Regions from separate parts of the Cupriavidus nantongensis genome, predicted to be linked through region 1. Evidence: predicted binding sites of a transcription regulator. Region 1 holds the regulator's gene; each other region holds the start of a gene.

The links. The regulator FNR, encoded in region 1, switches genes on or off when oxygen is low (the NO sensors DNR and NnrR bind a similar motif). The targets are predictions, from matches to a motif close to TTGATNNNNATCAA.
Region 2: a site for FNR is predicted at 4,288-4,301, ahead of A2G96_RS32220 (DUF3149 domain-containing protein). Genes of this name have one in related genera too.
Region 3: a site for FNR is predicted at 3,793-3,806, ahead of A2G96_RS27390 (universal stress protein). Genes of this name have one in related genera too.

What each region holds. Positions count from the first base shown of each region.
Region 1 is NZ_CP014844.1:3,246,632-3,253,767, forward strand. Features, by position in the region: gene rluB (23S rRNA pseudouridine(2605) synthase RluB) at 224-2,080, opposite strand; gene scpB (SMC-Scp complex subunit ScpB) at 2,086-2,895, opposite strand; gene A2G96_RS14995 (sulfite exporter TauE/SafE family protein) at 3,482-4,240, opposite strand; gene fnr (fumarate/nitrate reduction transcriptional regulator Fnr) at 4,318-5,043, shown strand; gene A2G96_RS15005 (hypothetical protein) at 5,111-5,356, opposite strand; gene A2G96_RS15010 (FixH family protein) at 5,353-5,562, opposite strand; gene ccoG (cytochrome c oxidase accessory protein CcoG) at 5,606-7,078, opposite strand; gene ccoP (cytochrome-c oxidase, cbb3-type subunit III) at 7,128-7,136, opposite strand, start outside.
Region 2 is NZ_CP014844.1:1,175,908-1,183,043, reverse strand. Features, by position in the region: gene A2G96_RS05350 (c-type cytochrome) at 1-1,506, shown strand, start outside; gene A2G96_RS05345 (MFS transporter) at 2,038-3,438, shown strand; gene upp (uracil phosphoribosyltransferase) at 3,611-4,261, shown strand; gene A2G96_RS32220 (DUF3149 domain-containing protein) at 4,391-4,555, shown strand; gene A2G96_RS05335 (helicase HerA-like C-terminal domain-containing protein) at 4,636-6,153, opposite strand; gene A2G96_RS05330 (YebC/PmpR family DNA-binding transcriptional regulator) at 6,406-7,131, shown strand.
Region 3 is NZ_CP014845.1:1,415,441-1,422,576, reverse strand. Features, by position in the region: gene A2G96_RS27400 (putative bifunctional diguanylate cyclase/phosphodiesterase) at 19-2,070, shown strand; gene rocF (arginase) at 2,223-3,143, opposite strand; gene A2G96_RS27390 (universal stress protein) at 3,257-3,712, opposite strand; gene A2G96_RS27385 (VOC family protein) at 3,852-4,226, opposite strand; partial or broken gene A2G96_RS27380 (TonB-dependent receptor) at 4,504-6,747, shown strand; gene A2G96_RS27375 (Bug family tripartite tricarboxylate transporter substrate binding protein) at 6,793-7,136, opposite strand, start outside.

The DNA of each region.
Region 1 (7,136 bases):
TGCCTGTCCGCCACCCCTTCCGCCCACGCGGAAGCACCGAAAAACGGGCGAACCAAAAAAAATGGGCGCAATGCCCATCATTCGCCCATCCTCGGACGAGGATGGCTTTTTGAATAGACTTGAATTATACGCGGATTATGTCGAAAAGGCAAAAGCCAGACATTACCGCGGACCGCACGCGGCGACGGCAGGCGTTCCGCCCGCCGTGCGCCGCATACAGCGCTTAACGGTTGCCGCCGCGGTTGCCACCGCGATTGCCGCCACCGCCACGCTGCGAACGGTTGCCGCCCGACTTGGCTGCCTTCGGCATCACGTTGCCATTGGGCTCGCCGCCGCGGCGGGCCTTGCCCTGCCCCTGGCCAGCCTGGCCCCTGGCACCGCCCATGCCCATGCCGGCGCCACGCCCCTGGCGCGCACCCGCGCCGCGGCCACCGCCAAGGTTGGCGGCGTGCGAGGTCAGCAGCGTCGGCCCGTGGCTGATATAGCCCATCGACGTCTTCATCGGATCCGGCTGGCTGCTGCGGCCGCCGCCACCGCTACCGCCACGAGGACCGCCCTGCTCGAAACGCGGCAGGCCGTCCATGCCGGTATGCATCGGCATGCCGGCAATCGCCGCCTCGGTGCGCTGCTTGCGCCCGCCCACCTTGGTCGCGCCCTTGGGCGCCTGCTCGCCCTTGCCGGGCACCTTCAGGCCGACGCTGGTCATCAGCGTCTTGACGTCATTCGGCTCCACTTCCTGCCAGCGGCCGCGCTTGAGGCCGCGCGGCAGCAGGAACTGGCCGTAGCGGGTGCGGATCAGGCGCGACACGGTCAGGCCGACCGCCTCGAACATGCGGCGCACTTCGCGGTTGCGGCCTTCGGTCAGGGCCACGTGGTACCAATGGTTGGCGCCTTCGCCACCACCATCGGCGATGCGCAGGAAGTTGGCCTCGCCGTCATCCAGCTTGATGCCGTGCAGCAGGCGCTGGCGGTCGGCCTCGGCCAGCTCGCCCAGCGTGCGCACCGCGTATTCGCGCTCGACGCCGTAGCGCGGATGCATGAAGCGGTTGGCAATGTCGCCCGAGGTAGTAAAGATCAGCAGGCCTTCGGTGTTGAAGTCCAGCCGGCCCACCGCGACCCATTTGCCGGTCTTGATGCGCGGCAGGTTGTCGAACACGGTCGGACGGCCTTCCGGATCGGACTGGCTGACGATCTCGCCGGCAGGCTTGTGATACAGCAGAACGCGCGGCGGCTTGGTCGATACCTTGCGGTGGATCAGCTTGCCGTTCACGCGGACCTGGTCGGCCGGCAGGATGCGCTGGCCGATATGGGCAGGCAGCCCGTTGACCGAGACCCGGCCCTGCAGGATCAGCTCTTCCATCTCGCGGCGCGAGCCCAGGCCGCCCTCGGCCAGCACCTTGTGCAGCTTGGGCGCATCGTCATCGGCGGACAGCTCGCGCACCGGCTTGGCCTTGGTGCGCGGGATGACGGTGTCTTCGCTGTCGTACTGCTCGGAAATGACGAAGCGGAACAGGTCTTCGCTGCTCGCCGCGGCCTTGTCGGCACCGCCCTGGCCCTTGCGCGCGGCCTGCGGCTTGCCGCCATCCTTGCGCCGGCCCTGCTGGCGCGCACCGGCGCCCTGGGTTTCGCCGGTCTGCGCAGGCTTGCCGCCGCGCTGGCCCTGCTTGCGCTTGCGCGCCGGCTGCTCCGGCTTGTCGACGCCTTCGGCGCGGGCCGCGCGGTCGATCTTGTCTGCCTTGCTGCCGCCCTGCGCAGCCTCACCCTGGCCCGTCTTGCGCTTGCCGCGGCCGCGCTGGCCGCCGCGCCCGGCACCGGCGGCGCCCGCGCTGGCGGCGGCAACCGCCTCGCCGGCATCGCCCTGGCCGGCCGCGCCGGCGCCTTCGGCACCCTCGGCGCGGTCCTGCGCGGCCTGGCGGCGGGATGCCACCAGGTTTCTCAGACCGCGGCGCAGCCCCTTGCGGCGGGGCGCGGCGTCGCTGCCCGTTCCGGGTTCTGCGGCGCCGGTGTCGGCGGATGCGCCCGCATGGCGGGCGTCTTGCTCAACGGAATCAGACAAGATATTCACTATCGGATGTTGCATGTTGTTCAGTTCGGCACGCGCTCGCTCGGGTGCGGCGGGGTGCCGTCGTCAGGCAGCTGGTCCCGCGCCCCGTCCGCAGGGGTTGCGGCCGGTTCGGTGGCATCGCCCGCACCGGCCTCGGCATCAGCCGGCAGCGGCTGCGCGTCAAAGCCATTGGCGCTGTCTTCAGGCGCGGCAGTTTCGCCTTCGCCCACGGGCGCCGGCTCGGCAAAGGCTTCCTCGTCGGCGCTGGCCGGCTTGTTCGCCGCCAGGTCCTCGAAATTGATCGCCTGCTGCTCCAGCAAGGCGGCCTGTGCCTGTGCCTGGGCGTCTTCCAGCGGCGGCAGCTCGTCCAGCGTGCGCAGCCCGAGGTCGTCCAGGAAGGCCTTGGTGGTGGCATACAGCGCCGGGCGACCCGGCACGTCGCGATGGCCGATGACCTCGATCCAGCTGCGGTCCTCGAGCTTCTTGATCACTTCCGTGCTGACCGTCACGCCGCGGATTTCCTCGATATCGCCGCGCGTCACCGGCTGGCGGTAGGCGATGATCGCCAGGGTCTCCATCACCGCACGCGAGTATTTTGGCGGTTTTTCCGGATTCAGGCGGTCGAGGTATTCCCGCATTTCGGGCCGGCTCTGGAAGCGCCAGCCGCTTGCCAGCGCCACCAGCTCCACGCCGCGCGGGCGCCAGTCCTGGCGCAGTTCGTCCAGCAGCACGCGGATGGTGTCTGCGCCGACGTCATCGTCGAACAGGCGGCGCAGATCGTTGACGCGCAACGGTTCCTGCGCGCAGATCAGCGCCGTCTCGAGGACGATCTTCGCCTCTTGGGTATTCATGTTGATGGTGTGCAGCCTGTCTTTGCACCTGCTCCCGGACGGATCCGGGGCACCGGAGATTTTGGATACAGCGGTGCCAGAGCCACCGCCATCTCATTGCGCAGCGAGCCGGATACCTGCCGTACCCAGGCCGTGCACTTCCCTTTCTTTGCATCGAGTTGCCGGGGCTTCCGGCAGGAGATCGTCCGCATGCCGTCATGGATCGGCCAGCGAACCTCTTGCGTCGCTCGTCCGCACAAACGGACATCGCGGTCGGCGAACTGAACGCCTCGGACGCAAGAAAATACGGGTATCGGGAGCAAGGCCGGCATCTACCACGCCGCAGCGCCAACCGGACTTTTGAACCAGATCTTTTGAACCGGATGGACCGCGGGGACTGGCGCTCATCGAAAGCCTTCCGCTTCCCGCATCCCGAGCGCGCCTTCTGATAGGAAGGCCGCCAGGCGCTGTTCGCCGCTGCTTACCGCAGCCTGTCTGACTCCGCGCGATACCGCAATGCTGGCGATTGTATGGCATTCCCGCCTCCGCCTGCAACCATCATCCGGCTTGCGCGGGGTCCTGGCGCCGCTTGATGCGGCGTGCGGCATCAAAACACCAGGCAAAAGCCCTGTTCCGCCAGCGAATGTGGCAGCAGCACCGCTCGCGCGATGCCCAGACCGCCAAACGCCATCACGGCAAGGCCCGCTCCCCAGCGCACGCCCGGTCGCCGCGACCACAGCCTCAGGTAACCGGACAGCCCTGACAGCACCAGCAGGTTCGGCAGCGTGCCCAGCCCGAACACGCCCATCACCAGCGCCCCCGAGCCGGCATTGCCTGCCAGCAGCGCCAGCGTCAGGGCTCCGTAGACCATGCCGCACGGTACCAGCCCCCAGGCCAGGCCCACGCCATAACGCCGGGCCAGCCCGCCGCGCGCCCGCACGAAGGCCGGCAACGCGCCGGCGAGGCCGCCGAGCCGGCCGGCCAGCGCCGTGCCGGCACGCGCCGCCAGCCGCTCCAGCCAGGCCACGGTAAAGGGACTGCCACGCAGCAGGCGCCATCCGGACCACAGCAGCATCAGGCTGCCGGCACCGAACAGCCAGCGCTGCACCGGCAGGTAATCCTGCTTCCAGGCCGTGGCGCCGGCGGCGCCCAGCGCGGCACCGAGCAGCATATAGGTGCTGATCCGGCCAAAGTGCATCACCAATAACTCGCCAAGCCAGGCAGTCCGGCTGCGCACCACCGCAATCGGCGCTGCCTTGCCGCGCCGCTGCTCCACGGCCAGCGCCACCCCGCCGCACATGGCGGCGCAATGCACCCCGCCCAGCAGGGCGAGCAGGAAAACGCTGATCAATACTCCAAATGTCAATTCTGTCTCCCTGCCGGATCACATCGCACGGTAAAATGTCCATATCGTGCCCCGCTGCCATTTCTAGCAGGTTCCAATTGCTCACTTCCATCCCCATTACCGAGATGTCGCCCCGCTGCTCCACCTGTGCGATGGGACAGCTGTGCCTTCCGGTTGGCATGTCGCAGCAAGACCTTGCCAAGATCGACACGCTGGTGCAGGAACGCATCCGCGTGCACAAGGGGGAAACCCTTTACCGCATGGGCGACCCGCTCACCGCGGTCTACGCCATCCGCTTCGGTACGCTCAAGACGCATGTCACCACCGAAGACGGACGCTCGCAGATTACCGGCTTCCACCTGCCCGGCGAAATCGTCGGCCTCGACGGCCTGGGCGAGATGCAGCATGCATCCGATGCGACCGCGCTCGAAGACACCGAGGTATGCGTGGTCCGCATGAACGATCTGCAGACGCTGTCGTCCGACCTGCCTTCGCTGCAGCAGCAGTTCCTGCGCCTGATGGGCAAGGAAATCACGCACGACCAGTTGATGCTGGTCACGCTCGGCTCGATGCGCGCCGAGGAACGCCTCGCCGCCTTCCTGATCAACCTGTCGGAGCGGCTGTCGGCGCGCGGTTATTCGGCGTCCGAGTTCGTGATGCGCATGAGCCGCGAAGAGATCGGCAGCTACCTCGGGCTGAAGCTCGAGACCGTCAGCCGGCTGTTCTCGCGCTTTGCCGAGGCCGGGCTGATCCAGATCCGCCAGCGGCATGTCAAGCTGATCGACATCGACGGCATCAAGCAACTCTACAGCCGTAGCTGCTGAGCCACCGCGGCATTGCCGCACCGCCTGCGGCGCCGGCAATGCGGTGGTCCTTCCCGGTGGTCCTTCCCTATTCCAGTTCGTCCGTATCCGCCAGCCGCGTCGGCATGGTGTACAGCGTCAGCCCGCTGGACAACGCGCAGAACACCCACGCCAGCAGGAAGCTAACGGTATAGACCGACTCGCGCGACGATTCGATCGGGTGGCCGAAGAATTTCAGGTCGCCCGGATCGACGACGGAAAAAACCGTCGCCGTCGCCAGGCCCGCCATCAGGAAGCCCGGCCACAGCACCCACATTAGCCAGCGCAACCTCATGGCTGCCTCGCTGCCGCGGACCTGGGCGCCACTGCTTCCGCCTTCTCGACCACCAGGCCATGCCGCGTCGCGCCCTGCACCGGCAGGTCAGGGTGCGCCGACGCCAGCCAGATCGTCACGCCGCACGCCACCATGGCCACCAGCGGACCGGCCATCAGCAGCCACGGCCACGGTTCCTTCCACCACGGATTGCCTTGCTGACTCATCTTGCCCCCTTCGTCCTGGCGACTACGCCAGAGTCGTCCAGCTTTACAAATCGCGCGGCACGATAAAACTGGTGGATTGCCGGATTTCGGCATGCCCCTGCTCCGTGCCTTCGCTCGTTACGGTTACGTTGATCTTGTGCGTGCCCTGCGTGGCTGCCTCGATCGGCACGCGGATGCGGATCGGCAGCAGCCGGTTGGAAGTCGGCGCCAGCGATTCGGCCTGCTTGTCGTATTCGACCGTCAGGCCCTTCAGTTCATCGCTGTCGGCGCGCACGCGGATCTGCATCGGCGCTTCGGTGGTGTTGATCAGCTGCAGCCGATAGACGTTCTCGATCCAGCGCCCCTCCACCTCCCGGCCCAGCGCACCGCGGTCGCGGATGATGTCGACCTTCAGCGGCGTGCGCAGCATGATCGACGCCATGAAACCCGCCAGCAGCGCCACCCAGATCACCGAGTAGATGATGACGCGCGGACGCAGCAGGCGCTTGCGCGATGCCGCGGCGGACAGGCCCTTGCGCATCGCGTTCTCCGAGGTGTACCGGATCAGCCCGCGCGGGTAGTCCATCTTGTCCATGACCTGGTTGCAGGCGTCGATGCAGGCACCGCAGCCGATGCACTCGTACTGCAGGCCATCGCGGATGTCGATGCCGGTCGGGCACACCTGCACGCAGATGCTGCAGTTGACGCAATCGCCAAGCCCGACCTGGTGATGGTCGGTCTTGCGCGAGCGGCTGCCGCGCGGCTCGCCGCGGCCAACGTCATAGGTCACGACATAGGTGTCGCGGTCCACCATCACGCTCTGGAAACGCGCGTAGGGACACATGTACTTGCACACCTGCTCGCGCATGAAGCCTGCGTTGCCCCACGTGGCGAACGCGTAGAACAGCATCCAGAACGCCTGCCAGGGGCCCAGCGTCAGCGCCAGCACCTCGCCGCCCAGCTCGCGGATCGGCGCAAAGTAGCCGATGAAGGTGAAACCGGTCCACAGTGCGATCAGCACCCACAGGAAATGCTTGGTCGCCTTGATGCGGAACTTGCGCAGGCTCCACGGATCGCCGTCGAGGCGGATGCGGGCGATGCGGTCGCCTTCGACCCGCCGCTCGATCCACATGAAGATCTCGGTATAGACCGTCTGCGGACACGCGTAGCCGCAGAACAGCCGTCCCGCGATCGCCGTGAACAGGAACAGCGCCAGCGCGGAGATGACCAGCAGCACGGTCAGGTAGATGACATCCTGCGGCCACAGCACCAGCCCGAAGATATAGAACTTGCGCTCGCCAAGGTCAAACAGCACGGCCTGGCGTCCGTTCCACTGGAGCCAGGGCGTGCCGTAGTAGATCAGCTGGGTCAGGATCACCAGCCAGACCCGCCAGCTGGAGAACGCGCCCTTCACCGAGCGCGGATAGATTTTGCGGCGGACCTCGTAAAGGGTTTCTTCCGAGGTCTCGCCCGGCGCAGCGGCCGACCGTTGCAGGTCGGCCGCCCGGGCCACTTCTTCGGTCCCGGGCGCATTCATGGGCGAGTTCTCCCGCGAGCCTCGAGCGCTCGCTCACATGAGTCGTCGATCATTGCCC
Region 2 (7,136 bases), 2.1 Mb from region 1:
ATGCCGGCACAGGCGCTGCCGGAAGTGCGGCTGGCCGGCACGCTGGCCACGCACGACGCGCTCGCGGCCGGTCCCACCGATTCGCTGCCGGCCGCCGCCGCGGTGGCCAATGCCATCTACGACGCCACCGGCGTGCGCCTGCGCAAGCCACCGTTCAGCGCCGAACGCATCCGTCTGGCACTGGCCGAGGCCAATCCCGGCAACCAACGCAAGAAGCGCGGCTGGATCGCGGCGGCAGCCGCCGCGGCGGCCGGCGTGTGCGCCACGCTGTTGCCGTGGCGCGCGCCGATCGCGCCGGTGGCGCCGCCCGAGCCCGGCTTCTATTCCGCCGCCACGCTCGAGCGCGGCCGACTGGTGGCCGCCGCCGGCGACTGCGCGGTGTGCCATACCGCGCCCGGCGGCGCGAAGAACGCCGGCGGCCTGCCGCTGGAAACGCCGTTCGGCACGGTCTACAGCACCAACATCACGCCCGATGTGCAGACCGGCATCGGCAACTGGTCGTTCGCCGCCTTCGAGCGCGCCATGCGCGAAGGCATCCACCGCGACGGGCGGCGCCTGTATCCGGCGTTCCCGTACACCGCCTTCGCCAGGATCAGCGACGGCGACATGCAGGCGCTGTACGGCTACCTGATGTCGGCCGAGCCGGTGACCTCCGCGGTGCCGCAGACGCAGCTCGCCTTCCCCTTCAACCTGCGCCCGCTGCTGGCCGGCTGGAACCTGCTGTTCCATCGCAACGAACGCTTTACACCGGACCCGTCGCGCTCGGCGCAATGGAATCGCGGCGCCTACCTGGCCGAGGGGCTGGGCCACTGCAGCGCCTGCCATTCGCCGCGCAACGCGCTCGGCGCCGAGCAAGGCGGGCGCCGCTACCTGACCGGCGGCAGCGCCGAAGGCTGGGAAGCGCCGGCGCTGACCGCGCTGTCGCAGGCGCCGGTGCCGTGGACCGAGGCTGCGCTGTTCACTTACCTTCGCGGCGGCTATGCGCCGCACCATGGCGCCGCCGCGGGACCGATGGCGCCGGTGGTGGAAGAGCTCGCGCAACTGCCCGAGGACGACGTGCGCGCGATCGCGCATTACGTGGCCTCGTTCGGCGCGCCCGCACCGGCACCGTCGGTACTGGCGGCGCAGGCGGTGCAGGTCGAACAACGCAGCCGGACCGCCGCGCGCACGCTCGGCGGTCCGGCCGAACGCCTGTACCAGAGCGCCTGCGCGGTCTGCCACCAGTCGGACCAGGGCATCGCGCAGTTCGGCGTGAAGCCGTCGCTGGCGCTCAACACCAACCTGCACAGCAAGCTGCCGGACAACGTGATCCAGGTGCTGCTGCGCGGCATGCCGGCACCGCCCAACAGCGAACTGGGCGCGATGCCGGGCTATGCCGACACGCTCGACGACCAGCAGATCGCGCAGCTGGCGCAGTACCTGCGCGCGCGCTTTGCCCCCGACAAACCCGCCTGGCAGGACCTGGAGAACACCGTCGCGCGGCTGCGCGCGGCGCCAGCCCACTGAACCACCGGAGCACCATGCACCACGCTGGCGAGCCTTGAGCATCGGCGCCGTGCGCGCGGGAAAACCCCGAGGAGAGAAACGCAATTCGGCCTTGCCCGCCAGTTTCATGTAGCTTACGCTGAACGATCATGTAGTGCGCACTACATGAGTGCCAGCGGGCACGCTGCGGTGCCTCCCCGCACAAGGACGGCGCGCCGCACGCGGCGGACCAGAACACAAAAACATAAAACCGGCCCGATAGATCACCGGACGCGCTGGCGCGGGGCTTGCATAGTTCCGCCAGACACCGGGGCGCCGGGCCAGACCAAACCAAGGGTAGACAACCAGGAGTGACTATGTCGTATCAGTACCAGGAAGCTGTTGCAGGCGTGCTACCGGGCTAGTTCCAGCGTCGCCAGGTGGAAGCCGCAGCCCCCGCCGCCGCCGCTGCCCCCGCTGCATTCGGCAGCAGCCGGCATCACGTGCCGGCCTGCTTCTGGCCACGCGTGCTTCCGAGTTCCAGAACCAGCCTATAAAGACAGGTAGACAAACATGTCGTCATCCATTTCATCCATGGCCACCACGACTATCCCGGACGCCACGCTAGGCTCGGCCCCGCAGCCCAGCGCGCGCGCAGCGTCGTCGCCACCCATCACGATCGAGCAAGGCATCCGCGCGGCCGGCGTCGGCCGCTTCCAGTACCGGCTGTTCGTCATCTTCGGCCTGGTGTGGCTTGCCGACGCCATGCAGGTGCTGTCGATCGGCTTCACCGCGCCGTCGATCGCAGCGACCTTCGGCATTCCGGTGCCGACCGCGCTGCAGACCGGCACCATGTTCTTCGTCGGCATGCTGATCGGCGCGTTCGTGTTCGGCCGGCTGGCCGACCGCATCGGCCGCCGCCCGGTGCTGATGATGGCGGTGGTCATCGATGCCATCTGCGGCGTCGCCTCGGCCTTCGCGCCAGACTTCCAGTGGCTGCTGCTGTTGCGCTTCCTGACCGGCATCGGCGTCGGCGGCACCCTGCCGGTCGACTACACCATGATGGCCGAGTTCCTGCCGTCGGACCGGCGCGGCCGCTGGCTGGTGCTGCTGGAGTCGTTCTGGGCGGTCGGCACCATCCTGCTGGCGATCCTGGCGCTGATCGCGGTGTCGCGCGGCAATGATGCGTGGCGGCTGATCTTCCTGGTCACCGGCATCCCGGCGCTGGTGGGCGTGGTGTTCCGCTTCTTCGTGCCCGAGTCGCCGCTCTACCTCAATAAATCAGGGCGCTCGGACGAGGCCCGCGCGGTGCTGCAGCGAGTGGCGGCAGCCAACCGCGTGTCGGTGGAGATCGGCGCGCTGCAGCCGCAGAAGATGGAGCGCAAATCGGTGTTCGCGCTGTTCGCCGCCGGTTGCCGGCGCCGCACCATCTGCCTTCTGGCGGCGTGGATGCTGATCTCGATCGCCTATTACGGGGTCTTCGTCTACCTGCCGGTCAAGCTGGCGGGCCAGGGCTTCGGCTTCATGCGTGGCCAGGTGTTCCTGATCGTGCTGGCGCTGGTGCAGCTGCCCGGCTTCGCGCTGGCCGCGCATGGGGTCGAGCGCTGGGGCCGCAAGCCGACGCTGATCGGCTTCCTGCTGCTGAGCGCGGCGGGCTGCATGCTGTACAGCCTGGGCCAGTCGCCGGCGCTGGTGATCGGCTCGACCCTGCTGATGAGCTTCTCGCTGCTCGGCACCTGGGGCGCGCTGTACGCCTTCACGCCCGAGGTGTACCCGACCGACCTGCGCGCCAGCGGCATGGGCACCGCGGGGGCAATGGCGCGCTTCGGCGGCCTGTTCGCCCCGTCGATCGTCGCGCCGATCATGGCCAGCCAGTTCACGCTGGCGCTGGCGCTGCTGTCCTCGTTCCTGGCCGTGGCGGCGCTGGCCATCTTCCTGGTCGATATCGAGTCGAAGGACCGCGCGCTCGACTAGCCGAAGGCGCTACGGGGCAACCGCAGGGCAACCACGGGGCAACCGCGGGGCCGCTGCCGGGCGCGGCGGCCCGCTTCCATTACAATCCGGCTGCAACGGCGCGGCGCGCGAGCCCCAACCGGCCTCGCGCGCCCGCTTCACTCGCCATCCCGCCGAGCCCTCGCCGCCAGCCATGAAACAAGACCCGCGCTTTCCCAACCTCTTCATCCTCGACCACCCGCTGATCCAGCACAAGCTCTCGCACATGCGCGACAAGGAAACGTCGACGCGCACGTTCCGCGAGCTGCTGCGCGAGATCACGCTGCTGATGGGCTACGAGATCACCCGCAACCTGCCGCTGACCACGCGCCGCATCGAGACCCCGCTGGTCGAGCTGGACGCGCCGGTAATCGCCGGCAAGAAGCTGACCATCGTGCCGGTGCTGCGCGCGGGCGTGGGCATGAGCGACGGCCTGGTCGAGCTGATTCCGTCGGCGCGCATCGGCCATATCGGCGTGTACCGCGACGAGCAGCACCGCCCGGTGGAATACCTGGTGCGCCTGCCGGCGCTGGAAGATCGCAGCTTTATCCTGTGCGATCCCATGGTCGCCACCGGCTATTCGGCGGCGCACGCGGTGGAGGTGCTCAAGCGCCGCGGCGTCAAGGACGAGGCCATCACCTTCGTCGCGCTGGTGGCCGCGCCCGAGGGCGTGGAAGTGTTCCAGAAGGCGCACCCGGGGGTGAAGCTGTTCGTCGCCTCGCTCGACAGCCACCTGGATGCCGATGCGTATATCGTGCCCGGGCTGGGCGATGCCGGCGACCGGCTGTTCGGCACCAAGAACTGACGGCACGGACGCGGGCTGGCCGGCGCTTGACCGGCCTCAATAGCCCGCCCGATGCGGCTCCCTACACTGGCGGCAAGCGCCGGCGAGACCTCGCCGCGCGCCAGCGTCCACACATAAAGGGAGCCACGCATGGAAGCCTTCAAGATCCTGTTCAGTACCAGCACCGGGCTGATGAGCCTGGGCGTGATCGTCTTCATCATCGGCATGGGCTGGTTCTTCGCCCGCATGTTCGCGCGCAAGATGCGCGAGGATGCTGAAGCGGCGAAGGCGCGCGACGCGGCGCAGCGGCGCTGACGCCCATGCATGACCGCCGGTGTACTCCCTCTCCCGCCTGCGGGAGAGGTGAGCAAACCGCGGGCAAGCTTGAACCGCCCTTACTTCTTCTTCCCCAACAAACTCCCCAGCACGCCCCGAATCAACTCGCGCCCGACCTGCGAGCCGACCGTGCGCGCGGCCGACTTGGCCATCGATTCCAGGATCGAATCGCCGCGGCCGCTCTTGCCGGTGCCCTTGGTCAGCGTGCCGAAGATTTCGCCGGCGGTGCCCAGCCAGCCGCTGTCCTGTTCGCCCGCGGGCTGGCCGGCCGGCGCGCCGGCCTTGCCGCCATTCGCCACCGTCGGCACGCTGCCGCGCAGCTTTTCATAGGCGGATTCGCGGTCGACGGTCTTCTCATAAGTGCCGGCCACCAGCGAGTTGGCGATCAGCTGCTTGCGCTCGTCCTCCGTCGCCGGGCCGATGCGGCTGCCGGGCGCCAGCACCCAGGCGCGCTCGGTCACGCACGGCGTGCCTTTGGCGTCGAGGAACGACACCAGCGCCTCGCCCACGCCCAGCTCGCCGATGGCGGTTTCCAGGTCCAGCTTGGGGTTGGCGCGCATGGTCGTGGCCGCCACCTTGACCGCCTTCTGGTCGCGCGGGGTGAAGGCGCGCAGCGCGTGCTGCACGCGGTTGCCCAGCTGCCCCAGCACCGTGTCCGGAATATCGACCGGGTTCTGCGTGACGAAGTACACGCCCACGCCCTTGGAGCGCACCAGCCGCACCACCTGCTCGATCTTGTCGAGCAGCGCCTTGGGCGCGTCGTTGAACAGCAGGTGGGCCTCGTCGAAGAAGAACACCAGCTTGGGCTTGTCGAGGTCGCCGGCCTCCGGCAGCTTCTCGAACAGTTCGGACAGCATCCACAGCAGGAAGGTCGCGTACAGCCGCGGCGAGTTCATCAGCTTGTCGGCGGCCAGGATATTGACCACGCCCTGGCCCTTGTCGGTCTGGATGAAGTCTTCCAGGTTCAGCATGGGCTCGCCGAAGAAGACGTCGCCGCCCTGCGATTCCAGCGCGATCAGCCCGCGCTGGATCGCGCCGACCGAGGCCGCCGAGATATTGCCGTATTCGGTGGTGAACTGGCTGGCGTTGTCGCCGACGTACTGCAGCATCGCGCGCAGGTCCTTGGCGTCGAGCAGCAGCAGGCCGTTGGCGTCGGCAATGCGGAACACCAGGTTCAGCACGCCCTGCTGGGTGTCGTTCAGCTCCAGCATGCGCGACAGCAGCAGCGGCCCCATGTGCGAGACCGTGGCGCGCACCGGGTGGCCCTTCTCGCCGAACACGTCCCACAGCGCGGTCGGGCAGCCGCCCCAGACCGGCTCGGGCAGGTTCAGGTCGGCGAGCCGCTGCTTGAGCTTGTCCGACGGCTGGCCGGGCTGCGAAATGCCGGTCAGGTCACCTTTGACATCCGCCATGAACACCGGCACCCCCAGGCGCGAGAACCCCTGCGCCAGCGTCTGCAGCGTGACAGTCTTGCCGGTGCCGGTGGCGCCGGTGATCAGCCCGTGCCGGTTGCCCATCTGCGGCAGCAGCACCAGTTCATGTTCGGCATTCTTGGCGATGAGGATGGGGTCGGCCATGATGTTCCTGGATTGCGTGAGGGTCGATTGGGACTCGATTGGGACTCGATTGGGAGTCGAGTGGGAGTCGAGTGGGTCCGGGCGGCGCGGGCAGGCCCGCGTGATAAAATCCTGGGCTGATTATAGCCAGCCGCCAGGCATATCCGTCACCTGGCGCGCGCCGCGCGGCCACCTTTTCGAGGCAGCCGCGGCGCGCCTGGCGACCCCGCACAACATCACCGCAGATCACCGCATTCCGCTTCGGAGAGAATCATGGCCGGTCACTCGAAATGGGCCAATATCAAACACAAGAAAGCCGCCGCAGACGCCAAGCGCGGCAAGATCTGGACCCGCCTGATCAAGGAAATCACCGTGGCCGCCAAGCTCGGCGGCGGTGATCCCGACTCCAACCCGCGCCTGCGCCTGTCGATGGACAAGGCCATGGACGCCAACATGCCCAAGGACAACATCCAGCGCGCGATCCAGCGCGGCGTGGGTGGCCTGGAAGGCGTGAACTACGAGGAAATCCGCTACGAAGGCTACGGCCTGAGCGGCGCCGCGATCATCGTCGACTGCCTCACCGACAACCGCACCCGCACCGTGGCCGAAGTGCGCCACGCGTTTTCCAAGCACGGCGGCAACATGGGCACCGAGGGTTCGGTGGCGTTCATGTTCACCCACTGCGGCCAGTTCCTGTTCGCACCCGGCACGCCGGAAGACAAGCTGATGGAAGCCGCGCTCGAAGCCGGCGCCGACGATGTCGTCACCAACGACGACGGCTCGATCGAAGTCACCTGCCCGCCCAACGATTTTTCCGCGGTCAAGGCCGCGCTGGAAGCCGCCGGCTTCAAGGCCGAAGTTGCCGACGTGGTGATGAAGCCGCAGAACGAAGTCAGCTTCAGCGGCGACGACGCGGTCAAGATGCAGAAACTGCTCGACGCCCTGGAAAACCTGGACGACGTGCAGGAAGTCTTCACCAACGCGGTAATCGAAGACTAAAACGG
Region 3 (7,136 bases), on a different contig from region 1:
GTCTCCGCTTCCACTTCGATGCTCGTCCATAGCTACGACAAGTTACTCGTACTGTTTTCCGTGCTTGTCGCGGCGATGGCTTCTTATACGGCGCTCACCCTGGTTGGCCGGTTGACGGTGGCGCGGGGCCATGCGGCGCAGATGTGGCTGGCTGCCGGGGCACTGGCCATGGGGCTCGGCATCTGGTCCATGCATTTTGTCGGCATGCTGGCATTTCGCCTGCCAATCCCGCTGGGTTACGACATTGCCCTGACCACTTATTCGCTGCTGATCGCAGTGGCCGCCTCCGGGTTCGCGCTGCGGCTGGTGAGTCGCCAGACGCTGCCATGGAACCGGTTGGGACTGGGGGCGCTGTTGATGGGCTTCGCCGTCGCGGGCATGCACTACACCGGCATGGCGGCGATGCGGATGGATCCCGCCATCGACTATGATCCGCTGCTCTTCGGCCTTTCGGTCCTGATCGCCGTCACGGCTTGCGGCGCGGCGTTGTGGATCGTCTTTCGTCTGCGCCAGCACACGCGCCATACCGTGCATCTTCGAATGGGTGCGGCAGTGGTGATGGGCGTGGCGATCGCGGCGATGCATTACACGGGCATGGCCGCCGCGCGCTTTCCGCTGGGCAGCGTTTGCCGCGCGGCAGCCAGCGGGCTGGCTGCCGACGAGCTCGCCATGCCGGTGCTGTTGATTACGATCTGCGTGCTGGCCATGGCGCTGCTGACGTCGATACTGGACCTGCGCATGGAAATGCGCACTGCCGTACTGGCCAACTCGTTGGCCGCAGCGCACCAGGAACTGGGCTACCTGGCCCTGCACGACAAGCTGACGAAACTCCCCAACCGTGCGCTTTTCGAAGACCGGTTCGAGCAATCGCTGCAGGCGGCAACGCGGCTGCGTACGCGGCTGGCGGTCCTGTTTATCGACCTGGACGGCTTCAAGGTCATCAACGATTCATTTGGCCACCAGATCGGTGACCACGTATTGGCCGAAGCGGCAAGGCGGATCTGGACGGTTGCCGGCGCGGCCAACATCGTAGGCCGGCTGGGCGGAGACGAGGTGGTGCTGCTGGCGGCCGTCGATGGTCCAGATGACGCCGGGGCGCTGGCCGAGCGGATACTTGGCGACCTGCGTGAACCGATCGAGATCGATAACCACGCGCTTCGCATCTCGGCCAGCATCGGCATCGCCATCTACCCGGATGATGGCAATGACCAGCGCACGTTGCTGCGCAATGCCGACGCGGCGATGTATCACGCCAAGGGATCCGGGCGCGACGCCTCGTGCTTTTTTACGGCATCGATGAACAGCGATGTCCAGGCGCAGCTGGAACTTGCGCAAGACTTGCGCTGCGCGCTGCATCAGAGGCAGCTGGAGCTGCACTATCAGCCCAAGTTCTCCGCCGCCGAAACGGAAGTGATCGGCGCCGAAGCACTGTTGCGCTGGCGCCATCCACGGCACGGCTTGCTGACGCCGGACCAGTTTCTGGGACTGGCCGAGAAGACCGGCATGATGCTGCCGATCGGCAACTGGGTACTGGACGAGGCCTGCGCCCAGCTCGCTCGCTGGCATGCGGCCGGCCACAGGCACTGGACCATGGCGGTGAACCTCAGCACCACACAGTTTTCCCACCCGGGCCTGATGGGTACGGTGCACGCCGCAATCGAACGACACCGGCTCGATCCGTGCGCGCTCACCCTGGAAATCACTGAGTCGACGGCGATGCTGAATATGGAGAAGAGCCTCGCCATCCTGCAGCGCCTTGCCGCGATGGGTGTGCGCATTGCCATCGACGACTTCGGTACCGGCCACTCGAGCCTGCTTTATCTCAAGCGCCTGCCGGCCAGCGAGCTGAAGATCGATCGCGGCTTTGTGCGCGACCTGACCGAGAACGGCGAGGATGCCGCCATTATTTCCGCGATCATCGCATTGGGAAGGACGCTGAATCTGCAGATCGTCGCCGAGGGGGTGGAAACCGCGGCCCAGCAGGCCATCCTGGTAAAGCTCGGTTGCCATGCGCTGCAAGGCTACCTGCTCGGCCGGCCAGCTCCCGCTGCAGCGTTTCCGGCGTCCTGAAAGCTGCGCCGGCACAAGGTAATTCGGAGATATTCAACAAGCCGCATGAGGCCCGGCGACGCTGGGGACAAGATTTTGCGGCGTTTGATCGACAGGGTGGCGTGCGGATACGGCACGGCTTTGAAGTATCGACAGGCACACCGTGCAACTTTTTAGCCGGGCGGCGGACGCCACAGCGTCGATTTCCCGAACAGGCTTTCCACCAGGTCCACGGCCAGCTGCGCGGTCTGGTTGCGTACGTCGCAGGCCGGGTTCAGTTCCATTACGTCGAGCGATGCCAGCCGGCCGGTATCGGCGATCATTTCCATGCACAGCTGGGTTTCGCGATAGGTCGGCCCGCCCGGCACGGTCGTGCCCACGCCGGGCGCAATCACGCAGTCCAGGAAATCCACGTCGAAGCTGACGTGCAGGTGCGTCTGCGCGTCGATGCCGGCCAGCGCCTGCTGCATGGTGTGGCGCATGCCGTTCTCGTCGATGTAGCGCATGTCGTACACCGCCAGATGCAATTCGTGCAGGCGGCGCTTTTCCTCCGCATCGACGCTGCGGATGCCGATCTGCCGGATCGCGCTGCGCTGCACCGCCGGCGCCGCGCCGGCCAGCGTGGTCAGCGGTGCCGGACCGTCTCCGCACAGGCAGGCGACGGGCATGCCATGCATGTTGCCGGTAGGGGTGGTGGTGCCGATATTGGCGTCGGCGTGCGCGTCGAGCCACAGCACCATCAGGGTCTTGCCGGTGTCACGGCAATGGCGCGCGGCGGCGCTGATCGAGCCGATCGCCAGGCAATGGTCGCCACCCATCAGCAGCGGCAGCCGGCCGGCTTGCAGGGTGCCGAGGCAGGCGTCATAGACCGCACGGTTCCACGCCAGCACTTCGTCGAGGTGGCGCAGGCCGTCCCGGGGCGGCTGCCACGGGTTGGCGGGGCCGTCGAGGTTGCCGGCGTCCTCGACCTGCAGTTTGTTGCGAGACAGCGCCTGCGCCAGGCCGGCAACGCGCAGCGCCTCCGGGCCCATCGAGCAGCCGCGCGTGCCGGCTCCGACGTCGGTGGGGGCGCCAATCAGCGTGACAGGTTTCATGGTGTGGATGCGGTGAGTGCGGATGCCAGCATGTGTTTGCAGGTTTCGTACCCGCCGGCTGGTGCGGGTTCTTACGTCTCCCTGGCCACAGCCACATGCCTGCAGTCTCGGAGCTAGCCTTCGATTTCGCTGCGGACCAGCAGCACGGGCTTGTTCGTCTTGGCCAGCACGCCTTCCGATACGCTGCCCATCAGCAGGCGCCGTACCCCGCGGCGCCCGTGCGTGCCCAGCACGATCAGGTCGGCATTCCAGGCATCGGCCTCGGCAACGATGGTCGACGAGATCTGGCCCGGCGCCACGGGCTTTTCATCCAGCTGCATCAGGTGCGGCACGCCCGCCTCGCTGAGCCTGACGGAGGCCGCATCGAGCGCCTTGCGGCCGTGCGCGATGAGGTTGTCGACCAGTTCCTTCGGGTTGAAGTAGCTGGCTTCGAAGAAGACATCGGTGTCGTCCGCCACGAACAGCGCCTTGACCTCGGCACCGGTCGCCCTGGCGATGATGATGGCCTGGCTCAGCGCCAGGTCCGAAGAACGGCTGCCATCGACGGCGAGCAGGATGCGCTGGTACATGATGAGTCTCCTGACGAAGGGATGTGCGGGATCGAAGCTGGGGCGCATTCTTCAGCGTAGATGCCGACGTGGATGCACGCTTGACGGGCATCAATCTGAAGTGGCCGGGCTGGCGCGTCCAGGTTGTTGATCTGAAGGGTTACACCCCGGGCGCGTGACAAACCACCTCGATGTTGTGCCCGTCAGGGCCAATGACGAACGCCGCATAGTAGTTCGCGTGGTAGTGCGGCCGCAGCCCGGGACCGCCATTGTCCCGGGCCCCGGTCGCCAGTGCTGCGCGATGGAAAGCGTCGACCTGCTGCCGGGTCTCTGCGACAAACGCCAGGTGCAGATGCGCGGGCTTCTCGTCGGTCTGGAACAGGCATAACGAGGCCTTGCCCCTTCCGATGAGCTCGACACCGTAGTCCGGCGGCCCCTCCGATGCCACCGCTACACCGAGCGGCTCCAGCGCTTTGAGGAAGAACGCCTTGCTGGCTGCATAGTCGCTGACTCCGAATTTGACGTGGTCAAACATGGGGGCTCCTCAGTCGTTGGTGTGCCCGCGTTGCGCCTCGGGCGGCTGCCGCCCTGGCACTGCTTGGTTGAGGGCGGCGACATAGGGCTCGCTTCAGCGAATGACGACCGACTCTATCACGGCAACGAGGGCAGGTTCCGATCGCGTCCTGCACGGCCATATGCCTTGTCAAACATAAGCTATACCGCACCAGCGCTTGCTAACACAATCAGGAATCATTATCATTCCCGGTTTTGTTACAAATCATTAAAACCCTGCGCGCGCGCCTGCAGCCACCATGCAAACCCTTCCGGCCACCTCTATCCGTTTCGCCCTTCGTCCTCGCCCGTTGTCCCTGCTGATCTGTGCCATCGCGGGCACGCTGCCGCTTGTCTCGGCCGCACAGGCCCAAGCACAAGCTCAAGCCCAGGCGCCGGCCGCGTCGGTGGAAGCGGGCAGCCTGAATGCCGTGGAGGTGCGCGTCGACCGTATCAAGAGCGACCTGGTCAACCCGATGCGGCAGGTCACGGTGATCGAGCGCGAGGAGCTGGACGAGCTGCGCACGGGGTCGACCAACCTTGCCACCATGCTGAGCAAGGTCATTCCGGGCATGGCCGATTCCAGCCGCACGGTGACGGATTTCGGCCAGACGTTGCGCGGGCGCAGCGCGCTGGTGCTGGTCGACGGCATCCCGCTGAACACCAACCGCGACTCGGCGCGCAACCTGGCGACCATCGATCCCAGCAATATCGAGCGCATCGAAGTGCTGCGCGGCAGCAGCGCGCTCTACGGCGCGGGTGCCAGCGGCGGCATCATCTCGATCACCACGCGCCAGGCCGGCGGGCCGCCGAGCGCGGATACCACGGTGACGCTGGGCACGCCGCTGACGCGGCTGAGCAAGGAAGGGCTGAGCGCCAACGTGCAGCAGCATTTCTCCGGCAGCCAGGGACCGATCGACTATGCCTTCCACCTGGGCGCGCAGCGCATCGGCAGCCCCTACGATGCCGAAGGCCAACGCATTGCGCCGGAGCCCAGCCAGGGCGATCTCTTCGATTCCAACGTCTACAACCTGAGCGGCAAGCTGGGCTGGCGCATCGACGGCCAGCAGCGCCTGCAGCTGAGCGTCAGCCGCTACCAGGCCAAGTAGAACACCGACTATGCGTCCGATCCGTCGGTGGCACGGGCGCCGGCCGGCTCCACCGCCGCGCGCGCGATCCGCGGCCTGCAGCTGGACAACCAGAACGAGCTGCGCAATACCGTGGTCAACCTGGACTACCAGCACCAGGACCTGTTCGGCAGCACGGTATCGAGCCAGTTCTACTACCGCGACTATTTCACGCGTTTCCCGCCGTTCGATGCGCGCGCGGTGGCCACGCGCGGCGGCAATGTCGACCAGATCAGCCAGAACAGCGACGTGTTCGGCGGGCGCCTGACCATCAGCACGCCGCTGGGCCAGGCCAAGGCCACCAAGCTGCTGTGGGGTGCCGACTACAACCAGGAGCGCAGCGACATGCCGCTGGACCTGTTCGATCCGCGCGCCTACGACAGCAGCGGCGGGCTGGTCTTCAACCGCATCGGCACGGCCACCTACATGCCGCCGCTGACCACGCGCAGTGGCGGCATCTTCGGCCAGCTGCAGCACAAGTTCAGCGAGCAGTGGTCGGCCGAGGGCGGCCTGCGCTATGAGCGCGCCAGCGCCAGCTTCGATGATTTCGTGCCGCTGTCGCAATCGCGCGTGAGCAACCCGGCCACGGTCAAGGGCGGCACGGTCAACTATGGCGCCTGGCTGTTCAACCTGGGCGCAGCCTATGCGCCGGTCAAGGGGCAGGAGTTCTATGCCTCGTTCAGCCAGGGCTTCCAGCTGCCGGACATCGGCCTGCAGATCCGCAATGCGCGCGCCGGCTTCGATATCAATTCGTCCAGCCTCGATCCGGTCAAGACCAACAACTATGAACTGGGCTGGCGCGGCGCGCTGGGCAATACGCTGGCGAGCGTGGCGCTGTTCTATACCACGTCCAAGCTGGGCGACGTGCAGAGCTTCAACAACGGCCTGATCCTGACCCGCACCGAAGAGCGCATCGCGGGCGTGGAAGCGGCCGCCGACTACCGCTCGGACGACGAGCGCTGGGGCGCGGGCGGCACCATCACCTGGATCAACGGGCGCGAACGGCCGCAGGGCAGCGCCAGCATGCAGGACATGACCGGCTACCGCATCCCGCCGCTCAAGGTTACGGCGTACCTGCAGTTCCGTCCCGTGAGCCAGTGGAGCAACCGCGTGCAGCTGAGCTACTACGCCAACCGCGACTACCGCCTCAACGGCCAGAACAGCTTCGGCCGGCGCGAGGTCGGCAGCTATACCACCGTCGACCTGATCAGCCGCTATGAGCTGACGCGCAAGGACACGATCACGGTCGGCATCGAGAACCTGTTCAACCGCAACTACTACCCGCTGTACAGCCAGCTGCTGCGCAACAGCAACAACACCAGCCGGCTGCCGGCGGCGGGCATCACGCTGACGGCGATGTACCAGCACCGCTGGTAAGCGCTGCGGCGTGGCTGGCGGCGCCGGTGCCGCCAGCCCGAGGCCTTAGTCGAGCGTGATCTTGCCCGCCTTGACGATCTCCGCGTAGCGCCTGGTGTCGCGCTCGATCAGCTTGCGGAACTCCTCGGGCGTACCGCCCACCGGCACAAAGCCCAGGTCGGTCAGCTTCTTCGTGACTTCCGGGCTGCGCGTGGCCGCGGCGATTTCCCGGGCCATGCGCGCGACGATCGGCTGCGGCGTGCCGGCCGGCGCCAGCAGGCCGGTCCACGAGCTCATGACGAAGCCGGGGAAGCCGGCTTCTTCCATGGTCGGGATGTTGGGCTCGCCCGGCCAGCGCTTGGCCGAGGCCACGGCCAGCACGTTGATCTTGCCGGACTTGACGTGCGGCA